DNA from 2 places in the Flavonifractor sp. HCP28S3_F3 genome. Region 1 is predicted to be linked to the other one. Evidence: predicted binding sites of a transcription regulator. Region 1 holds the regulator's gene; the other holds the start of a gene.
What was found. The regulator NrdR, encoded in region 1, represses ribonucleotide reductase genes. The targets are predictions, from matches to a motif close to CACNANATNTNGTG.
Positions count from the first base shown of each region.

Region 2: a site for NrdR is predicted at 1,160-1,173, ahead of ACTNB1_RS04590 (vitamin B12-dependent ribonucleotide reductase). Genes of this name have one in related genera too.

Region 1 is NZ_JBQHUF010000001.1:386,668-390,502, forward strand. Features, by position in the region: gene ACTNB1_RS01935 (bifunctional metallophosphatase/5'-nucleotidase) at 1-424, opposite strand, end outside; gene infC (translation initiation factor IF-3) at 662-1,234, shown strand; gene rpmI (50S ribosomal protein L35) at 1,279-1,482, shown strand; gene rplT (50S ribosomal protein L20) at 1,523-1,879, shown strand; gene nrdR (transcriptional regulator NrdR) at 1,984-2,439, opposite strand; gene ACTNB1_RS01960 (hypothetical protein) at 2,580-2,711, shown strand; tRNA gene ACTNB1_RS01965 (tRNA-Thr) at 2,835-2,909, shown strand; gene ACTNB1_RS01970 (MATE family efflux transporter) at 2,965-3,835, shown strand, end outside.
Region 2 is NZ_JBQHUF010000003.1:132,770-136,604, reverse strand. Features, by position in the region: gene ACTNB1_RS04590 (vitamin B12-dependent ribonucleotide reductase) at 1-1,129, opposite strand, end outside; gene ACTNB1_RS04585 (lysostaphin resistance A-like protein) at 1,272-2,216, shown strand; gene ACTNB1_RS04580 (glycosyltransferase family 4 protein) at 2,292-3,398, shown strand; gene ACTNB1_RS04575 (O-antigen ligase family protein) at 3,420-3,835, shown strand, end outside.

The DNA.
Region 1 (3,835 bases):
CGCCGCTGTCCACAGCGGCGTTCAGCATATCTGCCAGACCAGCGGCCCGGTAATCAAACTCGTGGTTACCAAGGGTAGTGACATCATACCCCATGGCGCCCAGAGCTTGCAGTTCAGGAGCATGGCTGGTATAGATGGTCTGGAACAGGCTGCCCATGGAGAAGTCGCCGCCATCCAGCGTAAGTGCGTCAGGGTGCTTGGCCCGCTCCTGGTTCAGCAGAGTGGCAAGGCGGGTATAACCGCCATACTCGCCGCCGGCATCATCCGGCATGGGAAGAAAGTGGTCGTGTGTGTCATGAGTGAACAGGACTGTGCTCTCATAAACAGGTTCAGGGGAGGCGGCCCATACCGGCAGAACGAACCCGGTTATCAGGCATAGTGTGAGACAAAGAACAGACAGATGCTTCAAGACAGAATGCCGCATTTTATTCCCTCCTCTCCATTAGTTTGCCACATTTTCGCACAAAAAGAAAGTGGGAAAGGGGAGAAGATTTTTCTCTTGACAAGGCGCAAACAGTCTGCTATACTATCAAAGCAAAACAAAGCAGGTTCGGTACCCCCGTCCTCACCTCCAGCCACAGGCAAAGAGGTTAATCCGGTTTCACAGGCGTTCTTTTAGAGCGCGTGTGTGTTGTGTAGCGCGGGTACCGAAACGGTAGCCGTGTTTTTTTACGCGAATGTGAAATGGAGGTGCTTTCGTATCAGCAAACAGGGTCATCAGATCAACGAGGAGATCCGCGACAAGGAAGTCCGACTGGTCTCAGAAACAGGGGAGCAGCTGGGAATCATGTCTGCCCGGGAGGCACTGGAGCGTGCTGAGGAGCAGAACCTGGACCTGGTGAAGATCTCTCCCACGGCGAATCCGCCCGTGTGCAAGCTCATGGATTACGGAAAGTACAAATTTGAGCAGACCAAGCGGGAGAAGGAAGCGCGGAAAAATCAGCATGTGGTGGAGATCAAGGAAGTCCGCATGTCGCCGAGCATCGACGTGAATGACTTCAATGTGAAGCTCCGCAATGCCCAAAAGTTCCTGGCCGAGGGCAATCGAGTCAAGGTCACTGTCCGCTTCCGCGGTCGTGAGATGGCTCACACCGATATCGGCAAGGATCTGCTGCTGAAGTTCGCGGAGCAGTGCAGTGAGGTGGCCGCGTTGGACAAGGACCCCAAGCTGGACGGACGGCATATGTCCATTTTCCTCTCTCCCAAGGCTGCCAAGGACGGCAAAAAGTCCTGAACGAATCCCTACGCTCGAATTGAACAGAAAAGGAGTAAACCACCATGCCTAAACTGAAGACTCACTCCGGCGCGAAGAAGAGATTCAGCCTGACCAAGTCCGGCAAGGTCAAGCGCGCCCATGCTTTCAAGTCCCACCTGCTCAACGGCCACGGCAAGGACACCAAGCGCAAGAGAGGCCTCCGCGCCGGCGCTTATGCGGACAAGACCAACGAGCCCGCCATCAAGCGCTTGATCCCCTACAAATAAGATAAGAACGATTTTACCTTAAAATAGGAGGCTTTTTACAATGGCTAGAGTGAAAGGCGCGATGATGACGCGCAAGAGAAGAAATAAGATCCTGAAGCTGGCCAAGGGCTACTGGGGTGCCAAGAGCAAGCACTTCAAGATGGCCAACGAGCAGGTCATGAAGTCCCTGACCTACGCTTACACCGGCCGCCGGCTGAAGAAGCGTGACTTCCGTCAGCTGTGGATCACCCGTATTTCCGCCGCCTGCAAGAGCAACGGCATGAACTACTCCACCTTTATGAACGGTCTGAAGAAGGCCGGTGTGGAGATCAACCGCAAGATGCTGGCTGAGCTGGCCGTGAACGACAAGGCCGCTTTTACCGCCCTGACCGAGATGGCCAAGGCCCAGCTGGCCTAATTAAAGGAACAGAAGAGGACGCCTGTCTGCTGACAGGCGTCCTCTTTGCTAAGTGAGTTTGTTTGGAGGATAGGCAGGTTATGTCTTAAAGTGAGGCATCAAATTTATTTTTCCGCCAGGAGCTTGTTCAGCTCTGCCATAAACGTACTGATATCCTTGAACTGACGATAGACTGAGGCAAAGCGGACATAAGCCACCTCATCCACGCCTTTCAGACGGTCCATCACCAGCTCGCCGATCTTAGCGGATGGGATCTCACGGTCCATGTCGTTCTGCAGGCTCTGCTCGATTTCGTTGGCAATGGCCTCCAGAGTATTGAAGGAGACGGGGCGTTTTTCACAGGCTCGGATCATACCGTTAAGCAGCTTGCTCTTATCAAAGCTCTGGCGGCTGCCGTCCTTCTTGATGACCATGAGAGGCAGACTTTCCATCGTCTCATAGGTAGTGAACCGTTTGTGACATTCCAGACACTCGCGGCGGCGGCGGATGCTGGCACCCTCATCAGAGGGGCGGGAATCGACGACCTTGCTCTCAGGGTGAGCACAATAAGGGCATCTCATGGCACTTTGCCTCCCTTGTATGGATTTGATGGAATTATACCATAAAGACACACGATATGGTATCCCTGAAAAAGAAAAATTTTCCGTATTATTTTCCAGTAATGGGGCAGAATAGGGGTGGTGAAAGCGAGGTGAGCGCTATGCAGAACCAAGGCAACGGACAGAACATGAAATCCAGAAACCAGAAGCCCGATTCTCAGATGGATCCTCAGGCTACCCAGATGCAGAATAAGAAGAAGAACCAGCATCAGGACAAGAGCGAACGGTCCTGACCAAACCAGAAGGGGAGAGGCCGGAGCAAGGCTCCGGCCTCTTTTGTTTTCTGATGAAAAGATTGACAAGGCGGCCTAAGTATAGTAATATATTATCTGCGCTCCGTTTGGGCGCAGGAAATTGCTAGTGTGGCTCAGAGGTAGAGCAGCTCACTCGTAATGAGCAGGCCGTGGGTTCGATTCCCACCACTAGCTCCAAAAATTCCCGAAAACTTAGGTTTTCGGGAATTTTTGCTATGTGAAGGTGGAGGTTATGAAAGCAAATACAGCGATTTCTCGGGAGGATGTGTTCCAAAAGCTCCCCATTCCCACAGCGCTGCGGGTAATGGTCGTTCCCGCTATTGCCAGTCAGCTTATTGTACTGATCTACAATATGGCAGATACCTTTTATGTGGGGCAGACAGACAATCCCTACATGGTAGCCAGTACCTCACTGATCCTGCCGGTGTTCAACATTACGCTTTGCCTGGCGGGACTGGCGGGAGTTGGCGGTGGTGCACTGATTTCCAGACTGCTTGGGCAGGGACAGACGGATGAAGCCCGGCGGGCCGGTACGTTTTCTCTGTATCTGGGCGCACTTATTGCGGCTATCTTTGCGGTTGGGATGGGGCTGTTTATGGGCCCAATTCTGAATCTGCTGGGCGCAGGGGAAAATACGTATACATATGCCAGACAGTATGCGCTTTGTGTCATTGTTCTGGGTGGGATACCTACTGTGCTCTCCAATGTGCAGGCCAACCTGATCCGAAGCATCGGACGCTCCAAGGAAGCGGGAGCCGGCATCATTTTGGGCGGGCTGCTGAATATCGCGCTGGACCCGCTGTTTATGTTCGTGCTGATGCCGGACGGACTTGAGGTGCTGGGTGCCGGAATTGCCACCTGCCTGTCAAACTGCGTGGCCTGCCTGTTCTTCCTGATCGTGCTGCTGCGAATGGGAAAGGGATCCATCATTACATTTAACCCCAAAGTAGGACTGCCGCGGAAAGAAAGCATGATTGCTGTCTTTGCGGTTGGAGTGCCGTCAGCTATTACCTCATTTCTCTTTGATATGGACTATGTCGTCATTGACAAGCTGATGGTTTCTTATGGCGACTTGGCTTTGGCGGCTGTGGGCATTGTTCTGA
Region 2 (3,835 bases), on a different contig from region 1:
TGATGGTATCCATGATCTCCCGGGCCAGGGCCACGCCCTCCTCGCTGTTATAAGGCACGCCCATGTAGAGCAGCATATCGGCAAAGCCCATGACACCCAAGCCGATTTTCCGGGTGGAGCGGGTCATCTGGTCGATCTCGGGCAGGGGGTACTGGTTGACCTCGATGACGTTGTCCAGGAAGTGGACGGCGGTGCGGATGGTCTTTTCCAGCTTGGCCCGGTCCAGCACCCAGCCCGCCACCGTCTTGGTGATGTGGTTGACCAGGTTGATGGAGCCCAGGTTGCAGCTCTCATAGGGCAGCAGCGGCTGCTCACCGCAGGGGTTGGTGGACTCGATCTCACCCTGGCCGGGCACCGCGTTGTCCCGGTTGAGCCGATCCAGGAAGATGATGCCCGGCTCGCCGGTCTGCCAGGCGGAGGTGACAATGGTGTCAAAGACCTCCTTGGCGTTGAGCTGGCCGGTGACCCGTCCGGTGGCGGGGTCCACCAGGTCGTACATGGCATTCTTCCCCGCCGCCTCCATAAAGGCCTCGGTGATACCCACAGAGATGTTAAAGTTGGTGATCTCACTGGTATCGTTCTTGCAGGTGATGAACTCCATGATATCGGGATGATCCACCCGGAGGATACCCATGTTGGCTCCCCGGCGGGTGCCGCCCTGCTTTACCGCCTCGGTGGCGGCGTTGAATACTTTCATAAAGGAGATGGGGCCGCTGGCCACGCCGCCGGTGGAATTCACCGTGGAGCCCTTGGGACGCAGGCGGGAGAAAGAGAAGCCAGTACCGCCGCCGCTCTTGTGGATCAGCGCAGCGTTCTTGATGGCGTCAAAAATGTCCTCCATGGAGTCGGCTACCGGCAGCACAAAGCAGGCAGACAGCTGGCCCAGGGGACGCCCCGCGTTCATCAGGGTAGGGGAATTGGGCAGAAAGTCCAGGTTGGTCATCATCTCGTAAAAGGCCTTGGCGGTAGCCACCACGTCAGCCTTGGGATCAAAATGTCGGTCGCCTTCGGCGATGGCGTTGGCCACCCGGCGGAACAGGCCATCCACCGTTTCGGTGGGGTTCCCCTGCTCATCCCGGGCCAAATAGCGCCGTTCCAGCACCGCCTTGGCGTTATCAGATATAGGCATGGTCCTCTCTCCTTCTATTTTTCTGAATAGCACAAGATATTGTATCACATAAACACAGCTTGTCAAACATTTTGTTTCTTGTCCCCGTACACCTTTCCTGATATAATAAAGAAAAATTGTTGCTTTTTCTGGAGGAAACCCTATGGAAGACTGGCGTATCACGCCCTCTGGGCATCTTGCTCCCAGCGAGCTGCGCGCACACTGCCAATATTTTTCTCGACTGGGCTGGGCTCTGTTCGCCCAAATGTTGTCCATGCTGGTCGTCCAGGTGGTAGTTTCAGTGCCTGTGGGACTGCTGTCGCCTCAACTGCTGAACGGCCCTGTTTTCCTGTGGGATCTCTCGGTGGTCTCCGTTTATGGCGTGAGCTTCCCTATTTTCTGTTTGGTGCTGCGGGGCGTCTCCGCACCTCCCCGGCCGGAGGCTCGTCCCCTGGGCCCTGCCCGTTTCTTTCAGGCTTATGTGATCTGTCTGTGTGTCATGTACGTGGCCAATTACTTCACTCTGATCCTCACGGACCTCATCGGTCTGCTGCGGGGAAATGCCGTGACCAACCCGGTAGATCAGATCGGCGCTTACCCTACCATACTCAATATCCTGCTTGGCTGCGTCATTGCCCCAGTGTCAGAGGAGCTGATGTTCCGCAAGCTGCTGCTGGACCGTCTCCGTCCCTATGGTGGACGCTTTGCAGTCATCGCTTCTGCTCTGTGCTTCGGTCTGTTCCACGGTAACCTGAATCAGCTGTTTTACGCCGTTGCCATCGGCCTGGTACTGGGCTACGTGGCCCTGCGCACCGGCCGGATCTGGCAAAATATCCTGCTCCACGCCATGATCAATTTCATCTCTGTGGGCCTGCTCCCCCTGCTGGAGCCTCTGGGGGAGTTCGGGACCCTGCTCCTGACCGCCCTGGTGCTGGGAGCCGTTGTCTTGGGCATTGTGTTCCTCACCGCCCTGCGGCGGGATCTGCGGTTTCCTCCATCCACGGTGGACTTGTCCGCCGGCTGGACCTGGCGGGTATTTTTTGAAAATCCCGGTGTGATCTGCTTCTGCCTGCTCTCCCTGGGCCTTTGCGTCACCTACCTGCTCTAAATGCCGGTTGATTTCCCTGGCCGTTTCCTGTAAAATAGGAGGCGCTGAATCATTCAGAAAAGGGGGTATCCTTCCATGATGAAGGTGCTCTATTTGCTCAATTTTGCCGGAAAAGCCGGCACAGAACGCTATGTGGAAACTCTGGTGCGCTACTTGTCCCAGGACGGACTGGTGCAGCCCTTCTTCGCCTATAACGAGGGCGGGCTGCTGGTAGAGCGGCTGGAGGAGATGGGGGTGCCCTGCCGTCGGGTGGAGATGCGCCGCCGGTTCGACAAGAAGGCCGCCAAGGAGCTGGCCAAGCTCTGCGAGGAGTGGGATATCGACCTGGTCCACTGCCACTACCTGCGGGAGCACTACACCGCCCTGCTGGCCAAGAAGTACAACAAGAAGATCCGTGTGGTGTACACCAACCACTTCGTGCTGGCCAATGACTTCGTCACCCGGCTGTCCAACCGCTTTATGGACAAGCGTCAGGACCAGATGATCGCTGTGTGCAACAAGGGCAAGGAGCAGCTCATTGCCAACGGCTGGAGCGGCGACCGGATCCAGGTGATCTTCAACGCGGTGGATATGGACGCCTGGGCGGGAGACCGCTCGGAGTCCACCATGCGGGCCGAGCTGGATCTGCCGGAGGATCGGTTCGTCATGCTGTGCGCCTCCCGTTTTGCTGAGGATAAGGGGCACAAGTACCTGATCGACTCCATTAAGCGGCTGACCGAGCTGACGGCGGTACCCTTTACCCTGGTGCTGGCTGGCGACGGTCCCCTGCTGGAGCCCTCCAAGGAGCAGGTGAAGGAGCTGGGCCTGGAGGAGCAGGTAAAATTCATCGGCTTCCGCAAGGACATCAAGAACCTGTACAAGGGCTCCGACCTGTATGTGAACTCCTCTCAGCATGAGGCCCTGTCCTTCCTCATCATCGAGGCCATGGCCGCCGGACTGCCGGTGATCGCTACCGATATGGGCGGCAACTCCGACATCGTCAACGACGAGGCGGGCTGCGGCATGCTGGTAGAGTATGACAACCCCGACTCCATGGCGGTGGCCATGAAGTGCTTCCTGGAGGATCCGGCTTTCGCGGCCAAGTGCCGGGAAAACGCCCTGCGCACCATTCAGGAGAAATTTGAGGTCCACAAGATGGCCAAAGCAACCTACGGCGTCTATGAAAAGGCGCTCCACGACTGATTCCAAGGAGTAAAATAACCCATGTCGATTACCGAAAGCAGTATTATTCTGCGGTTTTTCCTGGCCATCTGGCTGGGTCTGAAAAACGCAGCGGCCAACAGCGGCGCCAACCGGCTCTGCCTGCGACTGGAGCGGGGCTGGCGCCGCCTGCTGTCGGGCAGCGTCCTGTGGCGCTTTGCCTGGCGGGAGGGCGTGGTGTCCAAAGCCTGGTCGGGCAGCATTTCCTGCCGGCTGTTCACCGCTATCATCAACATCCCCTGCGCCATTGTAAAGGCGCTGTACAAGGTCGGCCGGCCGGTATGGGATGCCAGTCTGTTCTGCCGTCTGCTGCGGGCTTTGGGAGGAGCTTCCTTCTTCTTTATGGGCCTGTTCATGATGGTGATGCTGATGGCTCCCCACAGCATGTGGAACAACACCTACGCGCTGCTGGGCGCCAT